3 regions of the Frankia casuarinae genome follow, and region 3 is predicted to be linked to each of the others. Evidence: riboswitches for the same ligand, from Rfam matches in the RefSeq annotation. Region 3 holds a riboswitch; each other region holds the start of a gene.

Region 1 (9,748 bases), 2.2 Mb from region 3:
CCGTGCCCTCGTAGACATCCCGGCCGTGCAGCCGCTGGAAGATCACGAAAATCTTCTCGGCGTACTCCGGATCGATTCCGATCCCGTTGTCGGCGCAGTACAGCTCCCACTCGTCCGCCCGGTCGACGACACCGACATGCACGGCGGGAACCGTCTCGGCCCGGAACTTCAGCGCGTTCCCGATCAGGTTCGCGAACAGCTGGGTGAGCAGGACGGGGTCCCCGCGCACGACCGGCAGATCATCCGCGGTGACCTCGGCCCGGGCGCTCTCGATCGCGATGGACAGCGCTCCCACCGCCCGGTCGAAGATCTCCCCCAGGGACACATCGACGAAACCGTCAGTAGTCCGCCCCACCCGGGAGAAGGCCAGCAGATCGTTGATGAGCTGCTGCATCCGCTTCGCGCCGTCCACCGCGAAAGCGATGTACTGGCTGCCCCGCTCGTCGAGCCTGTCACCGTAGCGTCGCTCCAGGAGCTGGCAGAAACTCGCCACCTTCCGCAGCGGCTCCTGCAGGTCGTGCGAGGCGACATAGGCGAACTGTTCCAGGTCACGATTGGAGCGCCGCAGCGCCTCGGCCTGCGCCTCCACCGCGGACCGCGCCGCCCGCGCGACCCCGAGCTCCCCGATCAGCTGGCGTCGCATCGACTCCACGTCGGCGGCGAGCGAGGCGATGTCCGGGGGACCGGTCGGCTCGACCACGTGATCGAGATGTCCGGAGGCGACGGTTCGCGCATCGTCGCTCACCCGCTCGAGCGGGCGGGTGACCCAGGACCGTAGCGCCCGCGCGATGACCGCCAGGAGTACGGCCATGACGGCCGCGCCGGTCACCAGCGCGAAGATCAGGAAACGGAGCGCCGCCGTGACGTGCTGGCGGGCCCGGACTTCCCTGGCCCGCAGGTCCGCCTCGAGGTCCCCGGCCGCGGCGCGGACCGCCTCGAAGCGGGTCTTGCCGAACTCCGGTGACAACAGGCGGGCCGCCGCGGGACCGCCCACCCGCACCGCGTTGATGGCCGGATCGGCGTAGTCGCCGTGCCAGGCCCGGATCCGGTCCTCCAGCACGGCGAGCCTCGCCAGCAGGTCGGGGCGCTCCACGAGCCGTCGGTGCAGGTCCGCGAGCAGCGTGCGCTCGGCCCTGCGCCCTTCGTTGTAGGGCTCCAGGAAGTCCTCGCTGCCCTGAAGCAGGTAGCCCCGCATCCCGGTCTCCTGGTCGACCAGGCTGGAGACCAGTTCGGTGGAGCTCAGCAGAGCCGGGGCGAGGACGTCGCTGCGCGTGTGGAGGGCGTCATCAAGCCGGACCAACGACGAGACGACGAGACCAGCGACGATCATCAGCACCATCGCCGCCACCGCGTAGGTCACCTCGAGTCGACGGCGCAGGCGCCAGACGGACCCGACCCGGCCGCGCTCCACCGCTCCGCTCGGCCCCGCGTCGCCCGCTCCCCCGTCGGTGACGTTCGGGTGGGTGACGTTCGGGTGGGTGCGCTCCGGCATCAGCCGGCACCCCAGATCAGCAGCAGGAGCGCGACGTCGTCGGTCAGCGGGCCGCCATTGCGCGCCTCCACCCGGTCGATCAGGTTGTCGAGCAGCCCGTCGGGGTCGTCGGCGGGCCAGAGTTTGGCGATCTCGGGCAGCACGCCCTCCCAGCCCAGCGGTTCCCCGCCCGGTCCCTCCCGCCCCTCCAGCAGGCCGTCCGTGGCGAGCAGGAGCGCCCAGTGCGGCCCGAGCTCGATCCGCACCTCCTCGGAGAGGTCGTCGTCGACGATGCCAAGAGCCGGACCGACGACGTCGCCCGGCAGCGCCGACAGCCGCGGATGCAACAGCGCCGGCGGCGGATGACCGGCCAGCCGCATCCGCGCCGAGGTCCGGTCGGGAGCGATCGCGAGGGTGCACACCGTCGCGAAGATCTCATCCTGTTCCCGCTCGCTCACCAGCACGCGTTGGAGATACCCGAGCCGGTCGGGTTCCGGAACACCGGCGAGGACCAACGTGCGCCACGCGATCCGCAGGCTCACCCCGAGCGCCGCCTCGTCCGGGCCGTGCCCGCAGACGTCGCCGAGCAGGACGTGGAGCGTGCCGTCCGCGGTGGACACCATGTCGTAGAAGTCCCCGCCGAGCAGGGACTGCTGCCGGCCGGGGCGGTACCGGGCGTCGTGATGCAACCGGCCGTCGTCGATGAGTGGCCGGGGTAACAGGCCGCGTTCGAGGCGGGCCCGCTCGTCCGCCAGCAGCTCCGACTCCCGCAGCGCCTGCGCGGCGGTGTCGGCCCGCTTGCGCTCAATCGCGTACCGGACGGCCCGGACCAGGTCCCGCCCGTCGACCTGACCCTTGACGAGATAGTCCTGCGCGCCCGCGGCGACCGCCTGCGCCCCCCGGTACTCGTCAACCAGACCGGTGAGCACCACGACCGGCGCTCCCGCCTCGACCGTGAGCAACCGGCGTAGCGCCGACAGGCCCTCGCTGTCCGGCAGCCCGAGATCCAGCAGCACGCACGCGACGTGCTCGCTGCGACGGGCGGCTTCGGCCACCGTGCGCACCCGGGTCAGCTCGACCGGAGCGGAGACCTCGTCGAGGAGCTCGGACACCAGATAGGCGTCGGCATCATCATCCTCGACCAACAGCACCGGCCAGATCACTTTTACGGGATCAGCGTTCGGCGCCCGCATCGCGGTGCCCTCGGTTCCTGACACATCTCCTCGGCATTGCACGACACGAGGCCATACCGGCCCAACCCGGACTCGAAGCATGGCACGACCACGGCGCCCGTGCGCATCGGAACGCCGAACCGGAGTGGACCGCGGCCAGGAAGACCGTCAGGAAGACAGAGCGCGACGGGCTCCGGAAGACCGGGCTCAGGAAGACATGGTGGGCCTACGGAAACGACGGCAGTCGCAAGGACGGATCAATGAGCGGCGATGTGGCCACCAGTGACGTTGTGGCTACCAGCGGTGGTGTCGCCCTGCGCGCCTTCCTTCCCTGACGGGGTCTCACCCGCAGCCGGCGCCGTGGGACGGCCCAGCAGGTACCAGCCCCACAGCCCGGCGGGCACCGGGGCCCGCCTCGGCGCGCCGGGCACCTCCCGGGCGTCCATCACGTCGAGCAGGTGATCCCAGTAGCCCGTCAGGCGGGCCGCCAGGCTTCCACCGAACAGCCTGCTGTGCAGAAGGTGCGGATGCGGTCGGGTCGGAGCGTGGCGCATCGCGTCGGAGAAGCGGTCGAGGAGATCCCGGCGCTCGTCGTCGGACAGCTCGGCCATCAGCTCACGCAGAAGTTCGTCCTCCAGCGTCGCATGTTCGACCATCAACGCGGCCAGATCCCGGCGCAGGTTCGCGACCGGCTCCGCGGGCCGGTTGAGGTCCCCCTGGACGTACTGTTCAATGCCGCGCATCACCGAGGAGCAGCGCCGCGCCAAGCGGCCCAGGTCCGCCACCCGCGCCCGGCCGCCCACGACCCGGCGGGCCATCTCCGGGTAGACCACCGACTCCATCGCGCTCAGGTGCGCGGAGACGGCGGCCACGGCCGCGTCGCTGGCGCGCAGCGCCTGCCGCGGGTCGGTCGACGGACCATCCACGTCACCGTGGGCACCGACGTCGCGCGAGAGCTCGATCAGACGGACGGCATCCTGATGCGCGGCCTCCACCAAGGTCACCAACGTCTCGGCCATGACCACCTCGCAGCCCATGGGCGGATACCCAGCGGAGAGCTACCGGGATCCAAAGCTACGCCTATCCGACCCGGTCCGCATCTCGGCAGCCACCACGCAGCCGTAACCCGGTACCCACAAAGGGTGCCAGTCGCCTCGCTCGGCACCTACACTCTCAGGCTTGGTCCCCGTGGTGTCCGGCCGTGGCCGCGCCGAACGGCACCGTCACCGGGCGAGGAACTCGTCGAGATCGGCGAGGAACCTCGTCTCGTCCTCGACCACCAGGCCGCCGACATCGGCGTGGCCGGGCGGACCCGGCTGCGCGAGCACAATCGAACCGGCGCCGTGCCGGATGGTGAGCCGCCGCCCGAGCATCGCGGCCAGTCGCATGGAAGCCGACCCGCAGGCCTCGTCCTCGGTGACGCCGTGCCTGCTGGCGAAGGCCCGGGCCCGCACGACCCCGCCCGGCTCATCCTCCCACGCCCAGAGCTGGGTCAGGTCCTCGGCGGGTGGACGGGGCAGGTCGAGCGCGTCGACCTGGCCCGGGTCCGCGAGCATCTCATGCCACCAGCAGGGCACGGCGGCCAGGGCGCCGCGGACCCAGACCCGGCCCTGCTCCTGCCAGCTGACCGCCTCGCCGCCGGCCGGGCGGAGGATCTCCGGATGGCCACCGAGCAGCCGACCCAACAGCCAGGCCGACCCCACCAAGGCGTGCCCCGCCATGGGCAGCTCCCCGGTGGGCGTAAAGGTGGCCAGCTCCGCCAACTCCGGGTCGTCGACGAAGACCGTGGCGGGGCAGCCCAGTCGGCGCGCGACGACGGACCGCTCCCGCGCGTCGGGCAGCAGCTTCGCGGCATCCAGCACCACGGCGAGCAGGCTGCCGCCGGCGCCCGTCTCGTCGGCGAACACCCGAAGCGTGCGTACCTCGATCCCGATCACTCGATCCTCCCTGTGACGTATCCCATGCGCCGGACGTGTATCTCACCCTTCGTGCCACACCACGCCGGCACAGTTGCCAGGCATCCGCGTCCACGGTGAAGCCCGGATCGCCTCCGGACGGCCGGCACCGACTTGTCACCATGAAGGTTCACCAGCGGGGAAGGGCGTGGGAGATGCCGACAGGTGGACCTGGACATGGATCGGCGGCAGGGAAGAAGGCAGTGATGCGGGACGACGCGGTGCCGGGCGAAAGGGTACGCGACGAGACGGTACGCGAGACCCGGGGACGCGACGTTGATGGCGCGCGCCCGGACGGCGGCGACCACGGCAGCCAGCATCCCGTTCGGGAGGTGCTGGGGGACGCCCTGGAGCAGGCGTCGGCCAACGCCCATAAGCTCGCCGGCGCGCTGACCCGTCCGGTCTCCCTGGTCCGGGTGGGTCGCAAACGACGCGGGGCGCCCCGCTCCGAGCTACCGCGGACACCGGACGGGCGCGTCATGGCCTGCGGCGTGTACAGCCATGGCCGGCGGGTCACCATGGACATCGACCAGGCCGACGCGCTGCGGTTGGCGCGGTCCGAACGCAACGGGTTCGCCTGGCTCGGCCTGTTCGAGCCGAGCTACGAGCAGCTCACCGCGATCGCCGAGGAGTACAGGCTGGACAAGCTCGCGGTGGAGGACGCGGTCACCGGCCACCAGCGCCCCAAGCTCGAGCAATACGAGAACCACCTGTTCATGGTGCTCAAGACGACCAGTTACGTGGAGCACACCCAGGTAACGGGCACCTCCGAGGTAGTCACCACCGGCGAAATCATGATCTTCCTCGGCGAGGACTTCGTCGTGACCGTGCGGCACGGCAGGCACGGGGAGATGACGAAGCTGCGCGGCCGGCTGGAGGCCAACCCGGAGATGCTCCGGCACGGCCCGACGGCCGTGCTGCACGCCATCTGCGACAGCATTGTGGACGACTACGTCCGCACCGTGGAAAGCATCCAGGCCGACGTCGACCAGATCGAGACGGGCGTCTTCCATCGGGATCAGAAGCCGTCGACGGAAAGCGCCTACCAGATGAAACGCGAGCTTCTGGAGCTCAAGCACGCGGTGCTGCCGCTCGCGGGCCCGTTGCGTACCCTCACCATGGACGCCCCCACGATGGTCGACGTGGCGATGCGCCGTTACTTCCGGGACGTCGCCGACCACCTCGAGCAGGTCAGCGAGCGAATAGCTCACTTCGACGAGCTGCTTTCCTCCGTGCTCCAGGCGACGCTGACGCAGGTGACGATCGCGCAGAACGAGGACATGCGACGGATCAGTGCCTGGGTGGCGATCGGCGCCGTCCCGACCGCCGTCGCCGGGATCTACGGCATGAACTTCGACCACATGCCGGAGCTTCGTCAGACGTGGGGCTACCCGGCCGTCCTGGCCGTCATTACGACGATCTGTCTGTTTCTCTACCGTGCGTTCAAGCGCAACGGCTGGCTCTGACACCGACCTGCATGCTATGCGCGCATAGACCACGACAATGACGGCAGATCCATAGTCCCTTTTTACTATAAGTTGGCTGACGCGACGTATCCGTACGATGGGTTACCCCTGGCCCGCCACGTCGGTTACCGTTACCAACCGTGTCGGAGCAACCGGGTCTCGCGCCAGCCGCTCGGCGCGGTCCCCGCCGACCCCCCACCCCTCGGGGGACTCCATGACCTCGCCTGACCCCAAGAGTCGTAAAACGGCCATCCTGCCCGATCGGGGCGATCTCATCGCGGAGCTCGCCGGCCGGCTGGAGGCCCTCGACGCGCTCCTCAACCGGCTGGAGGATGCCGAGCGGCAGGCCGCCGACGCCAGCGAGCATCTCATCCGGACCCGCCGGTGGCAGGAGGACACGGTCCGGACCATCCAGGAGGAGCGGGCTCGGATGCGCCAGCGCCAGCACGCCCTCGACGAGCTCGCCGACCACGCCCGCGCCGCGGTCGAGGCGCTGGCGCACCACCGCTCGCTGCCCCGTGAGGTCCACGAGCTCGCGGTCGAGCTCCAAGTGCTCGATGCGGCGGGATTCCTCACCCGCCGCGGCTCCCGGTCCCGCTGAGGGGGGTGCACACCCGGCCTCACCCGTCGACTACTTTAAGTAGTCAAAATCGCCCACGGGCCGCGGGAGGGCTACCCGCCCGCCCGCCTCTCACCCGGACCGGCCGCCGCCGCGGACCCCACACGCAACGAAAAACCAGCAGGACAAACGGGGCGCGAAGGGCCTTAGGGCCGCCCGGTCAGCCCGGCCGACCGCGCGGGCCGCCGACGCCGCGCGACGGGAACTTCAACGCGCACTCGCTGTAGTTGGGAAGGACTAGTGTTTACCCACCCCATCCAAGTGGACTAGTCTCACGCCGACGTCACGACAACACCGGGCCGAACGCCGAGTCCTGCCCCCGGCCCCGGTGTCCCCTCCGAGTCGTCATCAGGGGCAGGAGCGGGGGACCCACCTCCACCGGCCGGCGCCGATCCGCGGTGTCGACCTAGGGGTGAAGCTCGACGCGTGAAGGTCACGCGAGAGCCGGGCAGCCCAGCCCGAACCCGACAGCTCACTTCGCAGGCGCACGGGAAGGAATACACCGTTGTCCGCGCAAAGCGTGCAGCTCGACGAAGAAACGCGAGGCGCCGGTCGCGGCCGTCACCGCGCACCCTCCGCGCCCCCGGCCGCCCGCAGCCGGGCCCGGGCCCGCGCCTTCGCCGCCGTGACCACCGGGACCGTCGCGGTCTCCGGAGTGGCTCTCGCCGGCTGCGCCACCGACATCAACGCCGACGCCGCGAAGGACGAGCAGCCGAACACCGCTCCGATCACCCTCGCCGCGCAGATCGGCTCCCAGGCCGCCCTGGGGGGCAGCATCGCCGCCGCGGCGGTCAGCACCCACGGCTCCACCTCCCTGCTCGGCTCGACGGGCGGTGTCGACGCCCCGCCCCTGGCCGGCAAGGTTCAGGTCGGTCTCCGGGTGACCAACCCCGACGTGAGCGTCAGCGCGGACCAGCCGATCGACATCGGCTTCTCGCTCTACAACGAGCAGACCCACGAACCGCTGGCGAACCAGCTGGTCAAGGTGCAGGTGAAGCTCCCCACCGGGTGGGCCACCTTCAAGCACCTTTACACCAACGCCCAGGGCTACGCCTCCTACACGGCCCGGGTGCTCACCACCACGAATGTCACCGCGGTCTTCGACGGCACGGACGCCCTGCAGTCCGCCCGCTCGGCGAACGACGCCACCCTGCGCGTACGGCCGGCGCCCACCCCCCGGCTCGTCCGCAACGCCGCCTGGTCGGATCTCCTCACGACAGGGGACGCCGCGGACCAGGCGTCGGTTCCGGTCCCGTCGAGCTCCCTCGGGGAGAAGGCCGTCTACCTGGCCTCCCTGCAGGCCGGCAAGCCCTACGTCTACGGTGCGGAGGGCCCGAGCTCGTTCGACTGCTCCGGCCTCATCCAGTACATCTTCAAGCAGCTCGGCAGGAGCGTGCCGCGGACGACCGACGCCCAGTTCGCCGCCGCCACCCGGGTGTCGCAGTACAACAAACAGCCCGGCGACCTGATCTTCTTCGGGACACCCGGGAACATTTACCACGTCGGCATCTACGCGGGCGACGGCATGATGTGGGCGGCGCCGCACACCGGCGACGTCGTGTCGCTCAAGAAGATCTATACCACCTCCTACTACGTCGGTCGGATCCTCTAGCGGCCGGTCGGAGCCGGCGCACCGCCCTCATGCCGACGCAACGGCTCACCCGGCTCCGGTGGATCGCCTTCGCGGCTGGGGCGCGGACCACACGAGCCCTGCCAGTCCACGAGCGGCCGGCTACCGAGCCCCTCTCCAGGCGCCGACCCGAAGCCGTGGAAGCCGGACCCGGGACTCCCACCCACCGGCGAAGCCGCGGACAGACCAGCAAGCGGGCCCTGTCACCGCCCGACAACCCGCCTATGTGGTTCCTTTCCAGCTCTCCGGACGGGCCCTCCTTCCGGTGGGACGGACGTCAGATCTCCCCCCCATCTGACGTCCGTCCGGCCGGAAGGCCCCCGATTCCGCCGGCCTTCCCTCGGATTCCCCCCCCATCCGCACGGGAAGGCCGGCGGGCCTCGGGCCCCGGCCGACCAGGTCCGCCGATGCCGCTACCCCCCTCCCGGCGGCATCGGCGGACTTCAGCCCTCGGTCTCTGCCCGGTGCGGAAACCGCCCGGCCCGCTCGCGGGCGCCGCGGTCAGGCCCCCAGCCGGTGACCAGACGAGAACTTCCACAGGGTCTCGCTGACCTTCCGGTCCCAGGAGGCCTCCGGGGCCCGGCCCTCCGGGACACGGTCCTGGCAGGTCGGCCCGGGCTCCGGGTCGAACTGCCCGACGACGCCGACCGCGGCGAACTCCGGCTTACCCGGGGCGCAGGCGGCGGTCAGGGCCAGCCGGGCACCCTCGCCGATCCCCCACACGTAGACCCGGTTCGGATCCACCTTGGTCCGTTTCGTGGAGACGAAGCGGACCACGTCGCGCAGATAGCGCACGTCGGCCCCCTCGGGTCCGTCGATCCGCCACGTGCCGCCCACGGCTTCCGGGAAGGCCACCGCGAAGTCGCGGGAGTTCGCGAGCTTGCCGGCGTCACTCTGCCGGTCAAGTGACTTCGCGTCCGCGTTGTCGTCGTGCAGGATCAACACCAGCGGAAGCGGGTTGGCGGGATCGGACGGGGCCTGGACGAGCAGCTCGCGGCCCGCCGACGCGTAGTCGCCGGGCAGGCTGACCCGCTGGGTCTTCGGGCGGTCACGGGTCCCGAGGTAGCCCCAGACGACCACGATCACGACACCGACGATGAGCACGGTTCTCTTGTTTTTGCCCCACCATCCGGCGAGGGGATTCGACACCACGGTCCAACCGAACCACACCGCTGGCCGGGAAACGCCGCAAACCTGGCAGCAGATGACGACAAGACCGGGGTCAGACCGGGGCCTGTCCGCCTTGTCCCCCCACTTGTCCCCCCAAAAAAAGCCAGGGGACGCGTCAGGTGACGGCCAACGCGCGGCGCCGGGCCTGGCGCAGCACCTCCACCTCGCGGGGCGCGTCCAACGGCGGCAGCGGACCATGGACCCAGCTCAGCAGGAGATCGGCGAGGGCGGGATTCTGCGCGAGCACCGGCCCGTGCAGGTAGGT
Region 2 (9,748 bases), 1.7 Mb from region 3:
GCCTCGTCGCGGCGAGCCGCGACGACGGCACGGTCCTCGGCACCGAGACGGATCAGGTCGTCGAGTTTCGCGAAGGCACGCGCCGTGGTGCCGACCAGCAGCGGGCCCGTCAACGGACCCGTCAACGGACCGGTTGTCGGGTTGATCGGCGACGTCGAGCCGGCCGCGGCAGGCTCGGCGCGGGGGCCTCCCTCGGAGGGGAACAGAGCGTTGAGCGTCCCCGGCGCCGACTCCTTCGGCCGACGCCAGTCCGGCGGAATGATCAGATGATCGTACGTGACCTCGCTCGGCCGGACTCCGGCCGGTGTTCCCCGAGGGGTATCCACACTCATGGTGCTGACCTCCCAGGCGCAGGTGGCGCCGGACCGTTCGGGCTCCCCTCCCCGGGCACGCGACGGCCCTCCCACGGACCCCCACGGACGCCCCGCCCAGCTTCGGCCCGTCGGCCATTGGTCGCGACATCGCCTTACATGGTGCCCCAGGGCATCACAGTCTGAACAGGGGGCTGTCTGCGCGGCGTGTTCACCACTCTCCTCGTGACGGCGAAAAAATGAGCCGGGAGCTGTCACCCAGCCGACAACACAGCATGGTAACGGTACCGTCACAATGACCTTCCGCCACACCGCGAAAGGCGGCTGGACATGGGTTTTGCCCGTTCGGGCCGGATGACGGCCGAATCCGGACGGTACCGGAACGGTCGGCGGTGACTCGCGACGTCAGGCCCAGGCGAAGCCCGACGCCCGATAACGTTGCGTGACAAACCTCAATGGTCAACTTGGCGGCGGACGCAGCCAGATCCGCCACCAATCGGCGACCAACACACTCGTTGGCACGAACGAGGTCGCCTGCGCGAGACGCTTCCCCACGCTGTCCCCGCGCCGGATCCGCGTCTCCACCAGAGCGCCGCGGTATTCGAACCATCCCGCGACCGCGCGGATCGCCTCGGTGGCGTAGCCGCTGCGCCGGCAGCCGAGCGCGATCGACACCCCGACCACCACCCGCCGGCCGTGGGTCTCCGCCGCGAGCAGGCCCACCGCCGCCGATCCTGGCTGGCGACCCGGCTGGCGACCCGGCTGGCGACGCAGCACCCAGGTCAGGACCATGTGGCCGGCGCTCGCCCGACGGCGTAGTTCGCGCCGCAGCGCCCCCGCCGGATCGTCGGGATCGGGCGCCCCCGCGGCAGGATCGGTCCCGACGATTCCGCCGAAGGGGCCGGATCCGTCACCGGAGGCGCCACGCGTGCCTGATCGCGGGGGGATGACCGTGAACGCCAGCGAGGGCGCGAGCTCCTCGGCGACGTATCCCGCGTTCCAAATGGTGAGCGGGAGTGCGAGTAGTCGGGAGGTGGTGAGTGTAGGGCCCTCACCCACGACGGGACGGCTCCCGGACCCCGAGCAGACCCCGTTCCCGGAGCCAGGACTCGGTGCGGTTCATGCCCTCGGGCAGCCGCACGACCGGCGACCATCCCGTCCGGGCCCGGATCTTCTCGATGGAGAGGCCCGCGTCGCGGGTCAGGGCGCGCACGGTGAGCGGACCGAGGTCCACCCGGGCGCGGGGATCGACTCCGGCCACCAGACGGGCACCTACACCGCGGATCAGGCCCGGTCCCCGCCGCGACGTCGCCGAGTTCACCGGAACGGCCGGGGCCGCCGGGGCCGCCGAGCCCGCTGGCCGCACCGAGGTCGTCGAGACCGCCGGGACCGGGTGGGTGGGGAGGGGTGGCGTCTCGGCCGCGGAATCGTCCACACCTCGCCTTCGGTAACCCTCCGCGAACGAACAGACACGATCAATCGCGTCGACCGCTCCGAAGACCCTGGCCGGTACGGAGCGGGGCGCCGCGATCGCGAGCATCTGACAGTAAAAGGTGAAGAAGTCGGCGGCAGACACCGACTCCCCCCCGGTCACGTGCAGCACCTCACCGGCGACCGCCGACCGGTCCGCACCGGCGACGGTGGTCACCGCCGTGACCACGTCGTCGACATGCACGGGGCTGAGCACACCCCAGCCGCCGTCGACGAGGACGAACCGCCCGGCCCGCATCAGCAGCACCGGCCAGAGGGTCCAGCGACCGGCCCGGGGACCGTAGGCATCCCCGATCCGTAGGACGGTCGCGCCGAGTCCGTGCGCAGCGGCCGACCCGACCGCCTGTTCCGCGGCGGCCATGGCGTCGGCGCGGACGTCGCCGGTCAGTCCGATCGGCGTGGTCTCGTCCAATGATCGGCCGACGGCTCGCGCGGGCCTGCGGTCCCCGGTCCCGCCGGGGACCGGGCCACTCGTCCGGGCAAGCACGTCCACGCAGGAGAGATGGACGAAGCGGTCGACCCCGGCCCGACCCGCGGCGTCGAGCAACGCCGCCGTGGCGCCGAGGGTCACCCGCCGGATCTCGGCGTCGGACACCCGTACCGGCGCTCCGGCTCGGCCGGGACGCACCGGGGTCAGTTCCGCGACGCCACCGGTCCCGATGGCGGCGGCATGGATCACCAGCTCCGTGCCGTAAAAGGCCTTCTCCCACTCACCGGGACGGCTGACGTCGGCCTGCATGACACCCGGCGCGCGCCGGATGTCGATGGCGACAACGTCGTCACCGCGCCGCCGCAGCGCGTGGGCCAGCGCTCCGCCGAGGAAGCCGGCCGCGCCGGTGACCACCGCCCGAACCAAGGTCGCTCCTCCTGCCAGGATCACCCTCGCCGACGGCGCTGCCGCGCGGCCCGCCGGCCCGTCCACCGGCTGGGTCCGCGGGTTTTACCACGCTTGCTGCCGTGCTCGCTGCCGTGCTCGCTGCCGTCGGCGACGACCCGACCCTACGGGATCGACTACTGATCAGGACCGGGACATCCCCGCGAGTCGGGAGGATCGAGGTCGGGTGCACCTCCCGGGATGCCACGGGCCGGTCGCGCCCGGCAGGTGGGCCGGCCCTCACGGCGTCCCGAAGTCCTGGGTCCAGTAGGTGCCGTACCTGCCGCCCGTCGCGTAGCCCACGCCGATCCGGGTCAGCGAGCAGGTGAGGATGTTCGATCGGTGCTCCGGGCTGTTCATCCATCCGCGCATCACCTCGGCCACGGTGCGCTGACCGGCGGCGATGTTCTCGGCGGCGATGGAGAAGGAGAAGCCGGCGGCGGCGATCCGGTCGAAGGGCGAGCGACCGTCCGGGCTGCCGTGGCCGAAATAGCCGACCGTGGCCATGTCGACGCTGTGTGCCTGGGCCGCGGCGGCCAACCGCAAGTCGACGATCAACGGAGGACAACCGGCCGCCCGGCGCTCGAAGTTGGTCGAGGTCGCGACCTGACCGACCAGGCTCATCCAGGAGGCCGGCAGGTACGGCGGGTGGGGGGATGCGACGGCCGGGGCCGACGCGGACGGAGCAGTCACCGGCGCGGCCAGGGCCAGAGCCGCCGCCCGCGCGGCGGCCAGCTGATCCGGACCGGCCAGGCGAGCGGTGGGCGGAGGCTCGGCCCCGGGTCCGGTCGGCGCACCCCGATCCGCGATCCGACCCGCGATCGACGTGGGGGGGACCCCGGCCGCCACCCCGACCACGCCCCGATCCGGCTGCGTGCCGGCGCGGCCGGCCAGGCGGTCACCGTCACGCGGTGCCGAATGACCACCCGCGAGCAGCACGACCGTCAGAACCGCGGTCAAGGCCCCTGCCGCGCTGCAGAGGACGGGGCCGGCGCGACGCCGTCCCGCATGGTGCCGCCCGTGCTGTCGAAGCATCGAATCCTTCGGTGGTCGGACCCCCGACCGCGTACCTGGATCGATCAAGGTTAGCCGGCCATAGCCAGAAATTGCCATAGGAAAGGGAATTGATCGTCCAATGTGATCTGGTCGTAACGTCGTGGAGACTACCGGTCCACGGATCTCCCGGCATGATCCGGCGCCGCGGGGCACTGACGGACAACATCCCTGCGCTCCTCGCCCGCCCCCTCGGCGCTCCTCGCCCGACGCGGACTACCGCGGCCCCTGGTCGGGGAGCCGGCCCGATCGCCGGCGCAGCAGCTCGCCGGCGATCCCGGCGATGACGGAGATGACGATCACTACGAGCGCGATCCACACCGCCGCGTCCCGCAGCCCAGGAATGGCGGCCGCCGTATAGCCCAGAAGGATCAATCCGGTCCCCCAGACGAGCGCCCCGAGCACGACCGCGATCAGAAAGCGGGACCATGACATCGCCACGGTCCCGGCGAGTACCGGCGCGAACGTCCTCGCCCACGGCACGAAGCGGGCCGCGACCAGGGTGATCGGCCCGAACCGCCGGTAGAATTCCTCCGTACGGGCCAGCACCGTGGCGTGCCTGCGTTCCAGGTACGGCCGGCCGAGACGATGCCCGGTGTAGTAGCCCGCCGCCGCCCCGACGGTGGCTGCCGCCGCGACCCCGATCGAGAGGACCGCGACGGACACGTTCGACGCCGCGTCCGCCGCCATCAGCCCGGCCGCGAAGAGAATGGTGTCACCCGGAAGCCAGAACCCGATCAGGATCCCGCTCTCGACGAAGATGACCGCGAAGAGGACGACGTACAGCGTCATCCCGGACAGGCTGCCGACGTCCACTCGACCAGTGTGCCGGCCCCTGGTCGGCACCCGCCGACCAAGTCGGCGGGGACCACATCGCGCGGATCCGCACCGCGCCGGCGACGTCAGCCGCATCCGACCCCGGGACGGGGCAAGGCGTCATACCCTTCGCCCATCAGGAGTCCACGGCGGGCTTCGGCCCGATCCGGCTGCCCTGCACCGCGGGTGCATGGCTGATCGGCGCCCCTACAGGTTCGTAAGGAGCCCCACCGATGCCCATCGCCACGCCAGACGTATATGCCGAGATGCTCGACCGGGCGAAGGCCCAGTCCTTCGCCTACCCCGCGATCAACGTGACCTCGTCGCAGTCCCTGAACGCCGCGCTGCGGGGCTTCACCGAAGCCGGCAGTGACGGCATCGTGCAGGTGTCCACCGGCGGTGCCGAGTACCTGTCCGGCTCGACGGTGAAGAACATGGTCCTCGGCGCGGAGGCACTGGCCGAGTTCGCCCACCACGTCGCGAAGGCGTATCCGGTCAACATCGCCCTGCACACCGACCACTGCCCGGCCGACAAGCTTGACACCTACATCCGCCCCTTGATCGCGATCTCGAAGAATCGGGTGGCCCAGGGACGCGAGCCGCTCTTCCAGTCGCACATGTGGGACGGCTCGGCGGTCCCCCTCGAGGAGAACCTCAAGATCGCCGAAGAACTACTCGCGGACGCCGCCGCCGCGAAGATCGTTCTCGAGGTCGAGATCGGGGTCGTCGGCGGCGAGGAGGACGGCGTCGTCGGCGCGATCGACGAGAAGCTCTACACGACGCCGGAGGACATGTGGCGGACGGCCGAGGTGCTCGGCACCGGCGCGAAGGGGCGCTACCTGCTCGCCGCCACCTTCGGCAACGTGCACGGTGTGTACAAGCCCGGAAACGTCAAGCTACGCCCGACGATTCTGCACGAAGGACAGGAGTACGTCGCCAGGAAGCTCGGGCTGCCAGCCGGCGCGAAGCCGTTCAACCTCGTCTTTCACGGCGGTAGCGGGTCGGCTCTCACCGAAATCCGCGAGACCCTCGACTACGGGGTGGTCAAGATGAACGTGGACACGGACACCCAGTACGCATTCACCCGCCCCATCGTGGACCACGTGTTCAAAAACTATGACGGCGTTCTCAAGGTGGACGGTGAGGTCGGCGTGAAGAAGGCGTACGACCCGCGTACCTACGGAAAGCTCGCGGAGAGCAGCATGGCGGCCCGCGTCGCCCAGGCGTGTGAGGACCTCCGTTCCGCCGGCACCAGCCTCGGGCGGGCATAGTCGGGCCCAGGAGCGCACGCCGGCTGGCGGGATCGGTTCGTCGGATACCGGCCGCTTGTCCGCCGGCCGGCGGACAAGCGGACAGATAGCCGCCGGCCGCGAACGGGCAACCGAGCAACCGCCGCCGCTCGTCCGAGGACATTCTCCGGACCCCTCGGTCCGACCCTCTCCATCATTTCCGGCGGACGGAACGACCGGCACGCGGCGGACATCCGACCCGCCCCGGTCCGATGCACGACCCGCCGATTTCCCGTACTATGCCGGCCCGCGCGGTCCCCCGGTCGCTCCGACGGCTGGGGGACCACTGTTTAGCGGGCGCGGCATCCCGCTCCTCGCGTAACGCCGCCCCCGCCGGCAACCAGCAGGTTTCGGCCAAATGAGCGGACACGCACCGGACCTTCGGTAACCGTTCACCTACCGCCCCACCCCCAGGGAACCCCTTCGCCCACTGTGGTGATCCGACGGGCGCTTTTCACAGTCGGTGTCCGATTGAATCCGCCGTGTGCAAAAATCACAACGCCGCAAGTTACCGCCCGATTTCCGTTGTTTTTCTCACAAAAACAGGCTTCAATGGACGAAGCGTAGTATCAGGCCGATCACTCGCGTCGATCTCGTAGCAGGGCCGTCACGCCTTTGTCGACATGTCACGCATCTGGCCTGATGTGGGACTCTCCGCTCATCGTCGACCATCGGCAAACAGGGTGATCGGCCGAGCACAAATGCCTCCGCACGCCGTACCGCCAGGTTGATGAGCGGGCGCGCACGCGCGATACCAGGCCGCCAGTTCCTACTCAAGCAGGCGCGCCGAGTGTGCTCTTTTTCACGCACCCTATTCAATGCTTGGCGACTCGCCGGGCGGCGTGGTTATGGTTTTCGCCGTGCCCGGCAACAACGTCGGGCATTCGTCGGGCGGCACGCCGAATCCTGCCCCTGGCCGACGATTTCTCGAACCGGGCGGCAGGAACGGGGGACCCATCTCCGAGTATCGAAAGGATTCGATGCTCTCGGGGTGAAGCCATGTGCGACGACCACCCGGAAAGGTATTTCCGGTGCGGCTTCCGTCTCCAGGGATCCCTGGCACGGCCGGGCAGTTCCCAGCCCGAATCCGACAGCTCACCTCGCAGGCGTGGGGAAGGACCACAAGACATGTCCGACGCACGTATCAGTGGCCGACAATGCCGCGCCGGTACCCGCAGCCGGGCCCGGGCCCTCGTGGTCGCACCAGTACTCGCGGCGGCGGTGGGCGGCACCTTCGCGCTCAGCCAGCCGGCCGATGCGGCCACCACCTGGACGGGCCTGCGGCAGTGCGAGTCCGGCGGTGACTACACGACCAACACCGGCAACGCGTACTACGGCGCTTACCAGTTCTCCGCCAGCACTTGGCACAGCCTCGGCTACGGCGGTCTGCCGCACCAGGCTTCCCCGGCCGTCCAGGACGAGGCCGCGCTCAAGCTCGCCCGACGGTCCGGCTTCGGCCAGTGGCCGGCCTGTGGCCGCGGGATGGGCGCCGACCAGCTCGCGGGCGGCTCGTCGAGCTCCTCGGGCCAGGCCTCGCGCACGACGGAACGCCGCGAGCTGACGGTCAGCCCCATCTCCATGAGCACCCCCGTATTCACCCGTAACCTGACGACCGCACTGGCCAGGCAGGTACGTGACGACGTGCGGGCCTGGCAGGCCCGCGTCAACCATCTGGGCTATCCGATCACGATCGACGGCCGCTACGGACCACGCTCCGCCGCAGTCGCCCGCGCCCTGCAGGCCGCCAAGGGACTCGCCGTCGACGGCATCGTCGGCCCGGCGACCTGGCGGGCCACCTTCCGCTGATCCTCCCCATCAGCCCCATCAGCTCCATCAGCTGATCCATTCGCTCCGCCCCCGTGGCGGAGGGACGACCGCCGCGGGAACCGGACATCCCACCCCGGCGACACCGGTCAGGGGATCTCACCTCGACGACGGGCTGGCCCGACCTGTCTCCGGACGATCTCCGGTTGACGGCCCGTACGGGCCGGCCCGTACAACCCACCACCAGCATCACCAGGACCGCACCCTGACCGGCCTCCGGCAGGGCCGATCTTCGGCAGAGCCGATCTTCGGCAAGGCCGACGAGGAACAGCAGGACCAGCGAGCCACCTGCGGAACCTGTATGGAAGTGGCACGATTCGCGCGATCCTCACTGGTTACTCCGGACCACCCCGGTTTGCGCTCCATGAGCGGTTCTCGCTAGAGTGCCGCTCACTCGCCTCGTCGGCGAGGCCGCCCGGACGGACGCCGAGTCCTGCCCCCGTACGAGCGGCCGGAACGAACATCGACCGCAGCGGGCAGGAGTGGGGGACCCACATTTCGGGCGCCGCAAGCGGCGTCCTTGGGGTAAAGCCGGTGCGTCCCGGCCCATGGTGGAGAGCGGTTCCCACCCGGGGTCGGATCCTCCGGCCGGGCCATCCCAGCCCGCACCCGACAGCTCACCCCGCAGGCGACGGGATTGGACTGACATGCCCTCTGGGCGTCGTGGCGGCAGACATCGAGCACCGCAGGCCCCATCGCCCGCCGGTCGCATCCTGCGCACCACCGGCGCGGTCACGGCCATCGTCGGCAGCGGCCTCGCGGTCACCGCGGCTCCGGCGGGCGCGGCCACCTCCGACGACTTCGCCAAGCTCCGCCAATGCGAGTCCGGCGGCAACTACGCGGTCAACACCGGCAACGGCTTCTCCGGTGCCTACCAGTTCGACGACCAGACCTGGCACGGGCTCGGGTACTCCGGCCGCCCGTACCAGGCATCGCCCGCCACGCAGGACGAGGCGGCCGCGAAGCTCTACAACCAGCGGGGCTGGCAGCCATGGCCGTCCTGCTCGGTCAAGATGGGCCTGACCAACAACGGCCCGGCCAGTGTCCCGGGCGGCTCCGGTGACGTCATCCAGCAGGCCATCACCCCGGTGGAACCCCCCATGACGCTGGACCGGGCCCGCCGGGAGATGGGGGACGGCTCGTTCAGGGGCACGGTCCTCGACGCGTCCCTCAGCGACGACGTTCGCCCGGACGCCTTCGTCTGGCAGGACAGGATGCGTCAGAAGGGCTTCGTACTCACCGTCGACGGCAAGTTCGGACCGCAGTCGCAGGGCATCGCCGCGCTGTACTCGTACCTCACCCGGGTGAGCGACGGTCAACCCGGGGTCGTCGGCCAGAATCTGTGGAACGTCAGCGTCAGGGCCTGACCGACCGGTCACCGTGCGCGCAGGGCAAGCGCGTCCGGGGTGACCTCCATGACGTGTGCGGCCGGTCGTCGGGCAGGATGCACTCATGACGACGCCGTCCACCTCGGGAAAGCCCAACCTGCTCTCCGGTCCGCCGCCGACGCTCCTGCCCTCCGACGCGGCCGCGACCGATGCGCTGGTCGCCGGTGATCCGCCGGATGCCGTCGCCGCCCGGCTGCCCGCGTTCAGCGTGCCTTGGGCCGCGCTCGCCGAGCTCGCGCTCACCGGCGGACGACCCGTCGAGGCCTATGCCTACGCCCGCACGGGCTATCACCGCGGCCTCGACGCCCTGCGCCGCTCGGGCTGGAAGGGCAACGGGCCGATCCCCTGGTCACACGAACCCAACCGCGGGTTCCTGCGTTCGCTCGCCGCTCTCGGTCGGGCGGCCGCGGCCATCGGGGAGGCCGAGGAGGCCACCCGCTGCCGGACGTTCCTGGCCGACAGCGATTCCGTCGCTGCCAGTGAGCTCGGCTTCACCTGACAGTGAGTTCATCAGGCCGCGTCGGTGGTGGAGACCAGCGAGGATGCCGCAGCCGGCCCCACGACCCCGCCATCCCTAGTAACCTCGCCCGGTGCCTGCTCTTGTCCTCATCGGTGCCCAGTGGGGCGACGAGGGAAAAGGAAAGGCGACCGACCTCCTGGGCGGCGCCGTCGATTACGTCGTCCGGTACCAGGGTGGCAACA
Region 3 (9,748 bases):
GCAGCGCGTCGATCGACTCCCAGAGCACCAGGTCATCGAGCGGATGGGGCGGTGACGGGTCGAGCAGCGACAAAGCCAGCGCCGTCCGGTTCAGCGGGGCGCCCGTGAGCCGGGCAAGCACGTCGGCGCGGTCGGCGGCGACCAGGTGGCTGCCCAACCGGGCGGTGAAGACCCGCCGGGTTCCCGTCGGGCTGCCCTGGACGCGACGGTGGCTGTCGATTTCGGCGATCACGTGGTAGTCGCCGGCCACGGCGCGCGCGAGGTCGAGAGCGTGCACGTCACGGGCCGAGAGAAGCAGCCGCAGGAGCTGTCGCGCGTTGGTCGCGGCACACCCGATCAGGGCCAGCCGCGAGCGCCCGGCGACGGCACTGACCATGGCATCGTCCGGCCAGTTGCCGACGATCCACGGCCGCCCGGAGGCATACCGCAGCATGCGACGAGCCCCCGGCGGACGCACGACGGGATCACGGTCGGCCAGCACCAGAAACCAGCAGGACGGAATCGGGACCACCGCCACCCCGGCCGCCGTCACGCAAAACGCCGCCAGGAGTAGTCACGCCCCCAGCCCCAGCGGCCGTTCGTCACTGCGGCGAAGCTGCCGGCATCTTCCAGTCGCGGGGGGAGGTAGATAGCCTTCATCGTCTTCTCCTCAGCGGTTTCCGCGCGCCCTCGCCCCGGTGGCGTGCGCCCCGGTGGTGATACACGGCGGCGCCGCGCGCGTGGCCCGGGCGCCGGCCGGCTGGTCCAGCCCGTATGGTTGAAATTCCCCCGCCGGGTTCACTGGCGGTTCAGCTGACTTCCGGCGCACGACTCGGCCGGCACGGCCGTGGCATCAGGTGACCCACGAGTCCGGATTCAGTACATGCTGATGGGCACGCCGCAGTTCGACACCGGGCTCGATCCCGAGTTCGGTCACCAGCCGCCGGTAGACCGTCTGGTACTCGGCCAGTGCCTCGGCCCGCCGGCCGGTGTGTTCCAACGCAAGGATCAGCTGGGCCCAGAGACGTTCCCGGGTCGGATGTTCGACCGTGAGCGCCCGCAGGGTCGGCAGCACCCGGTCGTACTCGCCGAGGGCCAGGCGGGCGTCGATCAGGTCCTCGCACACCGCCCAGCGAGCCTCCTCCAGCCGGAGGACCTCCGCGCCCGCGATCTCCGCCGGGAGCTCGTCGAAGGCGTCCCCCCGCCACAGCGCGAGGGCGCCTTCGAAAAACCCGGCGGCGCGTTCCGGCGAGCCGGCGCGCACGGCGGCGCGGCCCTGCTCGGCGGCCGATTCGAACCGCTTAGCGTCGATCTCACCGGACGCGACGACCAGGCGGTACTCCCCCGGCCGGCTCTCGATGCGCCCGGGGCCGTTCCCCCCGGCTCCGGACGTGTCCAGGGGCGGCCGGAGGGTGTGCCGCAGCTCCGAGAGATAAGTCTTGATGTTGCCCCCGGCGGAGCGCGGCGGGGCATCCTGCCAGAGCGCGAGCCGCATCCCGTCCACACTCACCCACTGGCCGGCGTGCAGCAGCAGGGTCAGCAGCAGTATGCGCTTCTTGCGCTGGTCGATGCGGACCTGCTCGCCCGAGGATCGCCGCACCTCCAGCGGCCCCAGGACCGCGAACAGGAGACCGGCCCCGGTCACGGAGGATGCGTTCGGACTCGCCTCAGGTAGGTAGTCGTCGAGCATCGTGGCTCTCATCGATCGGGCCCCCGTTTCGGTTTTCCCGTGCGGGCCGGCTGGTCCCGTGCGGGCCGGCTGGTCCCGCCCGGGCCGATGCCGTCTCCCGACCCGGTGCTCCCGGCCGGGTGCTGGCCCGGTGGCTGAATACCCCCACCTCACCCCGGGTAGTCATCCGGTGCGTGCGGATATCGAGCAGCGCCCTCGGGCGGGTCGGGAACACCGGCCGGCGGCAGCGGAGCCCGGTCGGCGGGCCTCGATCAGAGTCAGATCCCGAGCTTCGCCCGCGTCTGCGGTCCGACGATCCCGTCAACCACCAGACCGTGCTTCAGCTGGAAGTCCTTGACCATGTGGTTGGTCTGGTACCCGAACTTCCCATCCACGCTGATCGGGTAGCCAAGGCTGGCGAGCCTCTTCTGGATCTGGTGGACGTCGAGGCGGAACCCGAGGCCGACGGCCAGCGACGGGTAGCGGGCCGCGGGTGCCACCACGGCCGCACGCACCGGGGCAGCCAGCGAGGAGTAGGAGATGTTCGTGAACCGCACGCCGCGCGAGACGGCCGCCGCCGCCGCCTGTCCCCGGGCCAGGTAGCGGTAGTGCAGGCCGTTGGTGTAGGCGCTCCAGGCGGTGATGCCCTGGCCTTCACAGACCTTCTTCGCCGCCCAGGCGTTGACGGCCGGGTCGTAGAGGTTGCGGTTACCCACCCAGCCGGCGTGGGCCCGCATGTTGATCTGCCACAGGCCGCGCGAGTCCTCGCCGTAGGTGGCGTGGGCGTAGGGGTTGCCGCCGGACTCCGCAAGAGCCACCGCGACCCAGGTGGCCAGCGGAACGCCGCGGCAGCCGGGCAGTCCCGCGTTCGCGGCCGCGCTGGCGATCGTCACATCGGGGACCGTGGTGGCGGCCCTGGCCGGGCTCGCGGTGGCGAACATGCCGGCGCCGGCGCCGATCACACCGACGGCGGCGACAACGGCGCCCCGGGTCCGGGTGGAACGTTTCCGATGCTTTCCCTTGGCCATTTCTTTGACATCTCATTTCGGTGTCGTCGAACACAGACGGGTGATCGAGGGGAGGGATGCCGCTCGAAGGAGGGCGAGCGGAGACGACCGCGCTGGAGAAGGGCAGCACCCAGTGCCGGTCTGCCGGTGCGCCGAGAGGCCGTCCGGGGACGACCGGGGACGACCGATCGACGCGCCCTGGGGATCCCGGGGTCGATGGGCTGAACAGCACGGCAGGCGGCCGTGGTCATTCCGTTCCAGGCCTGGCGGGCCCGGTGGACGGCAGGGGTCAGCCGACCACAGACGACGAGGCCGGGTGGCTTTCAGCCGAGCTGGTGGTATGGCGCGTCAGCGCGATCGGCCGGTACGGGCACCGACCGGATGGCACGTTCTCGCGAAGACGTCAGGGCGAGAACGGCGCCCCGTATGGCGGGGACGCACCGCGGGTCGCGCCGAACGGCGTCACGGTCCAGAAGACCGGAGCCGAGCGTTCCTGAAACACAGGCAACGTCGAGTCCTTCCCGTACGCCTGCGAGGTTAGCTGTCGGGTTCGGGCCGGGAAGCCCGGCCGTTTCCGCGGCGTGCGCGTAACGGCTTAACCCCAAGGGTGGCCCGCAACGAGCCACCCGGAGGAACGTGGTTCCCCCGCTTCTGCCCAAGATCTCTCGGAGGGAGCTGCGGACCGTGGACAGAACTCGGCGTCGGCCCGGAGCTGTTGATACCCCGCAACCGTAGCGAACTACAGACCGTAGTGACAAGTACGAGTTGTGCCGAATCTGGGCGCATGTTGGTCACGATGCGTGCATAACGCTGCGATGCCGCAACTCTCGGACATCAATAGCAGCTACCGGTAGCGACGCAGATCACCCGTCACGACCGGATCTTGGCGATATGGCCGGTCTGTCGAGACGGGGACCGGTGGCCACGAGGTCCGGTAGTCACCGGGACCGCCCGGCCGTCCGGCAACCCAACCCCGGCAACCACGGCAACCACGGCAACCACGGCAACCACGGCAAGCGGGAAGCCTGGCCCGGGGGTCGGGTGGCGTGCGGACGGGTACGCAAACGCGAACGGCGCAGGCTTCGAGCCTGCGGCTCGAAGCCTGCGCCGTTGGAAAACGGACGATGCGGTACGGGACGGACGACTGACCCGCGGATTCGCGTGATTCGCGCCGGCACCCGCCGAGGAAACACCTGCTGAGCGGTTGGGCCTCCCGCGAAGGCACACCCCGATCGGACCGGCACGCGGGCGCGCCCGGCACCGGGCGAGATCAGTCGACCGACCGGTCCCGCTGCCGTTGCCGTGGGGCCAGCCGCGGGACACGGAGGTTCTCGAGGAACAGCAGGATGTGCGCGCCGACCGCACGCCGGCCGGGGCCGGCGAGCACGCCATGCCCCCCGGGCAGCGACGCCAGCCGGGCCCGGCGCGCGGTCCGCGTCATCATGCGCGCCAGCGCAAGCGGGCTGACCTCGTCGCGCTCGGCATGGAGCAACAGGATCGGCAGGTCGGGAAGCGACCGTGGGATCGGTTGTCCCGGATCCTCGCCCGCGATCTTCCGGTACACCAGCGGCAGGTCGAGCAACACGAGGGCATCCGGCCGGACCGCTGGCGAACCGGCGCCGACCAACGCCCGCAGGGCCCCGCTGTCCGAACCCAGCAGGACGAACGGACCATCGGGGGCACGCGCCTCACCAAGGGCGAGGACGGTGTCTCTCCCATGGTCGAGAAACGTCACCTGATAGCCGTCGAGCGCGAGCCGGAAAGCTAGGCCCTCGAAATGTTCGGCGGATTCTCCACGACCGGGAAGAAGGACCACACTGGCTCTTCTCGAGTGGGTGGGATCACCACTGGGCCAGTAACGGGTTCCCGGCCCCCCCACATATCCACGGGGGCGCGGATGAAAGTATGACGACGAAACCATGGACGACACAGCATGCTCCGATCGGAAACCGTCCAGAGATGTACCCGGTACTGACCGGACATCGATACCGAGGCGGCTGGCGTCCACGCAGGCGATGACGATCTACGGACAGACCTATCGAGTGACCGTGAATCAGGAGAACGCCAGGGAGAACACCGAGAGCGAGGGAAATCCGAGGAGGCTAGTAAAGCACGTGAAGCGGCCGGGTCGGACAACCGGACGAGGCCGCTCGCAGGAAGTCAATGTGGCCACGGACGACCAGGGGGGTCATCCGACCCACCGAGGAGAACATGACCATATTTTGCCTATCCGACGGCTACCTGTCAACATGGTCAATATTGTTACTCAGGTGTTTCACCCCATGTCCGCCCGAGGATACGTAACCGTAGCCACCGGTCGTGACCGAGGCCGCGCATCATGTGCCGCGCATCATGTGCCGCGCATCATGTGCCACGCGCCGCCGCACAGCCGGACGCCGGGGCGGAGTCGGGTGACCGCCGGCTGCGCCCCGGCGCCGTCGGGCCGGACGCGGCTCAGGCGGCGGCGCCCACCATCGTGTTGCAGCTCTCCGCGCAGGACCGGCATGCGCCGGCGAGCTTGGCGAGCTGCTGATCCTGCGGCATCCTCTCGCACATCTCAGCGCACATCACGCAGATCCGCGCGCACATCGCGCACATTTCCCCGTGCATCGGCGACATCCGGCACATCATGTCGGCGCAGGTCCTGGTGACGGCCGCGCAGTCCATCATCAGCCGCATGTTCGCCGACTCCATCATGGCGCCCGGCATGTCCATGCAGTAGGAGATCGTCTCCTCGCACAGAGCCGAGCAGGACATACACTCCTCGATGGCCTTCCGCATGTTCTTATTGATCATTTCAGCGTGCTGCATGAGAACCCTCCAGGCATTGGAGACGCGGCACCCCGTACCAGCGAACGGCCCGGACCACCTGACGGCAGCCGGCAGCGGGGCCCCTACGACGATAGCTTTCGGGGGCCGATCCGCATCTCGGTCAATCGCCGTCCCAGAATGGATCCGACGAAATCCCGCGAGCCATACTAAGGGTATTTCTTTTGATATTTCGTGAACATTCCGGAAAACGGGAGAGTCAGCCGGGCGGCGACACCGCGGGCCGCTCGGGAACGATTCTCGGCACCTCTTCCATCACCATGGTGGGGCGGACCAGCTTCCCGGGCAGCCGCGGGTGGGGCAGCACCGCGCGACCGCCAAGGAACACTCCGCTCACAGCGCCCGGCCGCTCGAAGATCGACAGGTCCCCGGGGTCCGCGTCGAGCAGGATCGCGTCGAAGGCGGAGCCGACGGCGATGCGGCCGGCTCCCTCACCCAGTCCGAAGAGCCGGGCTCCGGTCGCGGTCGCGGCGAGCAGCGCCTCGGGTGGGGTGAGCCCGGCATGGCGCAGCCGGCTGATCTCGGCCAGGTTCGCGCCGTGCCGGGTGCGGTGCCGGGCGTCGCTGCCGAGCGCGATCGGCACCCCCGCCGCACGGGCGACCGCGATCGTGCCGGCCAGCGCGGCCTCGGTGGCCTCGGCTCGGTCCGCCGCCCAGCCCGGCAGCACTCCGGTGGCCGCCAGCGCCGCCAGGTCCTGGTAGGGCGACAGGGTGGGGACGAGCGTCACCCCGGCGGCCGCCATGGCGGCCGCCACGGGCTCGGTGAGCCCGATGCCGTGTTCGATGGAACGCGCTCCGGCTGCGACCGCGGCCTCGATCGACCGCTCGCCCAAGGCGTGCATCATCACCGGACGTCCGTACCGCCGGGCCTCCGCGACGGCGGCCGCAAGCTCCACCGGGCTGAACTGCGGCTCGGGCTGCCCCGGCCGGGCGGACATCACCCCGCCGCTCGCGTAGATCATGATCCAGTCCGCACCCGCCCGCAGAATGCCCCGCACCGAGGCCGGCAGGCTGCCCGCCTCGGTAACGGTATGCGGGGGCCGGCCGGGATAGTCCGGCATGAGAAGATCTTCGGCCGACTCCAGCCCGGGACCGATGATCGCCCCGTCACCGTGCCGCCCGGACCGGCTCAGCCCGACGACGGACACGGCAAGCCGAGGTCCGGGCACGGTGCCCGCGCTGACCGCGTCCCGGATGCCGGCGTCGGCGCCGCCGGCGTCCCGCAGGTGTGTGACACCGGCCGCCAACGACGCCCGCAACGCGGCGGCGGTCTGCAGGACCCGGGTGGACAGCGACGCCGTCGCCAGCTCGAACGGATCATAGGTGGACTGCGTGACGTGGGCGTGGCAGTCGACGACCCCTGGCATCAGCCACAGGTCGTGGGCGTCAACGTCGACGGCGTCCCGGTCAAGACCGAGTCGCGTGCCGACCGCATGGATGATCCCGCCGCCGACGGCGACGTCGGTCGGCTCACCGAAGCGCCCGGTCCTGTCGAGGACGTGCACCCCCCGCAGGACGAAGGCCTCGGCCGCCTCTGATCGTCCGGGCACCGTCGACCGCCCGGACTCGGGACGCCCGGACTCGGACTGTTCCGTCGCGGTGGATCGCCCGTGCGCCGGAGGCTGCTCCGGAGTCAGGGATTGTTCCGATGATGCCGGGGGATCGGTCATGACCAGCGCCGTTCCTGCCGTTGACGACGACCTCCAACGCCTCGTTCCGGCCGGATCGAGCACCGACCGACAAACGCGCGGAGGCGGATGTCAGATCGAAGGTCGAGGCCGGGGTGCGGGAGGTCCGGATGTTCCGGAGGTCATCCGGATGTCAACGGGGACAGGCCGCCGTGTTGACGCGGCAGGTGTCGATGTGACGGCGATGAGTGAGTTCGACCGCGCGGCCACCCGGCCGAGGCCACAGCGTTACCGTGATCCCGCACCGGTCGTCCGACACGACGTCTCCTTCACTCGGCCCCGGATTCACTCGGCCCCGGATGACCGCGCTCAATATCATCTATCATACTCCCCCGTAATCACCGGTCCCGGATGACGCAAAGGGTCGAGGGACGAGCCGGCCAGGTCCGCTCACTGGCAAGCAACTCGTAGGAACGGACGCGATCCGCGTGCTAGCAGGCGATCGCGATGATCATCTTCTCGTCCACGCTCGATCGGCGGGCCCACACCTCGATGTCGGCCCGCTCGGCCGCCGGCACCGGCGGGTGCGGCCTCCGACGACGGCGCGGTCGGGACGAGAGATCGAGCCCGGGCAACGGCACACGATCGGCCTGCGGCGTTGACGGCAGGTTGACCGCCGTGGTGAGATCATTCGGTGTTCAGTCCGGCCGTTCTCGTTACGCGTGGCCACGTCGACTTCTCCCTGGTGAGTTCCGCCATCTGTACCGCGCGCTGAGCCGCGCGGCGGACGCGCTCGTCCGGCGCGCCCTCAGCGCGTTCCCGAGATCCACCGCTTCGGTCCGCTCCCTCGGCCTGGCCGGCCGTCGAGCCGGCGCGGCCGGAGGCCGGCGCGGCCAGCACCCCGCTCTCCTCACCTCGGCGCCCGCCGACTCGGAGGGCATGTCCGCATGCGGTTCGACATCCGACGGCGTCGACGAGCCCGACGCGGCACCCGGACCCCGAGCACCGGCCCTGGTGAAATGACCGTGCCGGCCAGCCAGTGCCGGCACGGATGTAGGGATGTACCGGCGCGGATCCACCGGCGCAACTCCACCCGCGCGGATCCACCCGCGCAGCTCCACCCGCGCGGATCCACCCGCGCAGCTCCACCCGCGCACGTATGTCCCCGTGCGGCCGGCACCTTCTCCCGCAACATCGTCTTGTTCCATATCTTGTTCTGTGAAACGAGGAATCCTTCCATGTCCCGTCGCCTTTTCACCTCCGAGTCGGTCACCGAAGGCCATCCGGACAAACTCGCCGACCAGATCAGCGACGCCCTGCTCGACGCGTTCCTGGCTGGCGACCCCACCTCCCGGGTCGCGGTGGAAACACTGCTGACCACCGGGCACGTGCACGTGGCCGGCGAGGTCACCAGCTCCGCGCACGTCGACGTGACCGCCGTCGTGCGGCGCACCCTCACCGACATCGGTTACGACGCCGCCACCGGCTTCGACGGCGCGACCGTCGGCGTGCTGGTCTCGATCGGTGCCCAGTCCCCGGACATCGCCCAGGGCGTCGACAAGGCCTATGAGGCACGGGTCGAGGGCGGCGAGGACACGCTGGCCCAGCAGGGCGCCGGCGACCAGGGGATCATGTTCGGCTACGCCACCGACGAGACCCCCGACCTGCTCCCGCTGCCGATCACACTGGCCCACCGCCTCGCCCAGCGGTTGTCGAAGGTGCGTCACGACGGCCTGCTGCCCTACCTGCGGCCGGACGGCAAGACCCAGGTGACCATCGAATACGACGGGGACCGCCCGGTCCGGTTGGACACGGTGGTCGTGTCCGCGCATCACGCCGCCGACGTCGACCTGGCCACCCGCCTGGTTCCGGACATCCGCGACCAGGTCATCGCCCCCGAGCTCAAGCGGTTGGCCGAGGAAAACCTGGGCCTGGAGGTAGACGGCTACCGGCTGCTCGTGAACCCGACCGGCCGGTTCGAGATCGGCGGCCCGATCGGCGACGCGGGCCTGACCGGCCGCAAGATCATCATTGACACCTACGGCGGCTACGCCCGCCATGGCGGCGGTGCTTTCTCCGGCAAGGACCCGTCCAAAGTCGACCGTTCGGCCGCCTACGCGCTGCGCTGGGTCGCCAAGAACGTCGTCGCGGCCGGCCTCGCCCGGCGGGCGGAGCTGCAGGTCGCCTACGCCATCGGCAAGGCCGAGCCGGTGGGCCTGTTCGTCGAGACCTTCGGCACCGAGACCGTGCCGGTGCCGGAAATCGCGCGGGCCGTCTCGGAGGTCTTCGACCTGCGCCCGGCCGCCATCATCCGGGACCTTGACCTGCTACGGCCGATCTATGGGCAGACTGCCTCCTACGGCCACTTCGGTCGGACGCTGCCCGACTTCACCTGGGAGCGCACGGACCGCGCCGACGCGCTGCGCGCCGCCGTCGGCCGCTGACACCGGCAGCCGCTGACACCGGCAGCCGCTGACACCGCGCCCCCGGTCTTGCCTGACGACGACCCCGGTCCGCGCGGCTACGGGAGGCGCCACCCCCGAGAGGCGGTCAGAGTGGACCGCATGACCACTTCGGACCGGTCCGGGCGACGCGCACCGTCCGGAACACGGCCGCCTCCCGGAACACGCCCCGTCC

The links. Region 3 has a riboswitch for cyclic di-AMP ahead of FRANCCI3_RS15020 (peptidoglycan-binding protein). Riboswitches for the same ligand answer to the same signal wherever they lie in the genome.
Region 1: linked by a shared signal. The riboswitch ahead of FRANCCI3_RS01435 (C40 family peptidase) and the one ahead of FRANCCI3_RS15020 (peptidoglycan-binding protein) in region 3 are both predicted to bind cyclic di-AMP.
Region 2: linked by a shared signal. The riboswitch ahead of FRANCCI3_RS22090 (transglycosylase family protein) and the one ahead of FRANCCI3_RS15020 (peptidoglycan-binding protein) in region 3 are both predicted to bind cyclic di-AMP.

The regions. Positions count from the first base shown of each region.
Region 1 is NC_007777.1:328,927-338,674, reverse strand. It holds gene FRANCCI3_RS01465 (sensor histidine kinase) at 1-1,492, opposite strand, end outside; gene FRANCCI3_RS01460 (PP2C family protein-serine/threonine phosphatase) at 1,492-2,664, opposite strand; gene FRANCCI3_RS01455 (hemerythrin domain-containing protein) at 2,901-3,662, opposite strand; gene FRANCCI3_RS01450 (PhzF family phenazine biosynthesis protein) at 3,867-4,580, opposite strand; gene corA (magnesium/cobalt transporter CorA) at 4,805-6,064, shown strand; gene FRANCCI3_RS01440 (hypothetical protein) at 6,279-6,665, shown strand; cyclic di-AMP (ydaO/yuaA leader) riboswitch at 7,017-7,183, shown strand; gene FRANCCI3_RS01435 (C40 family peptidase) at 7,189-8,295, shown strand; gene FRANCCI3_RS01430 (PHB depolymerase family esterase) at 8,815-9,483, opposite strand; gene FRANCCI3_RS01425 (type 1 glutamine amidotransferase) at 9,599-9,748, opposite strand, start outside.
Region 2 is NC_007777.1:5,207,199-5,216,946, forward strand. It holds gene FRANCCI3_RS22060 (nucleotidyltransferase domain-containing protein) at 1-332, opposite strand, end outside; gene FRANCCI3_RS22065 (hypothetical protein) at 771-1,370, opposite strand; gene FRANCCI3_RS22070 (NAD-dependent epimerase/dehydratase family protein) at 1,363-2,658, opposite strand; gene FRANCCI3_RS23730 (CAP domain-containing protein) at 2,917-3,636, opposite strand; gene FRANCCI3_RS22080 (DedA family protein) at 3,946-4,545, opposite strand; gene fbaA (class II fructose-bisphosphate aldolase) at 4,779-5,816, shown strand; cyclic di-AMP (ydaO/yuaA leader) riboswitch at 6,722-6,956, shown strand; gene FRANCCI3_RS22090 (transglycosylase family protein) at 6,963-7,640, shown strand; cyclic di-AMP (ydaO/yuaA leader) riboswitch at 8,114-8,303, shown strand; gene FRANCCI3_RS22095 (transglycosylase family protein) at 8,306-9,025, shown strand; gene FRANCCI3_RS22100 (DUF3151 domain-containing protein) at 9,111-9,545, shown strand; gene FRANCCI3_RS22105 (adenylosuccinate synthase) at 9,637-9,748, shown strand, end outside.
Region 3 is NC_007777.1:3,537,216-3,546,963, forward strand. It holds gene FRANCCI3_RS15010 (asparagine synthase-related protein) at 1-532, opposite strand, end outside; gene FRANCCI3_RS28215 (lasso RiPP family leader peptide-containing protein) at 529-639, opposite strand; gene FRANCCI3_RS15015 (AfsR/SARP family transcriptional regulator) at 833-1,669, opposite strand; gene FRANCCI3_RS15020 (peptidoglycan-binding protein) at 1,927-2,676, opposite strand; cyclic di-AMP (ydaO/yuaA leader) riboswitch at 3,168-3,366, opposite strand; gene FRANCCI3_RS15030 (alpha/beta hydrolase) at 3,926-4,471, opposite strand; gene FRANCCI3_RS15035 (four-helix bundle copper-binding protein) at 5,110-5,466, opposite strand; gene FRANCCI3_RS15040 (amidohydrolase family protein) at 5,684-7,033, opposite strand; gene metK (methionine adenosyltransferase) at 8,350-9,555, shown strand.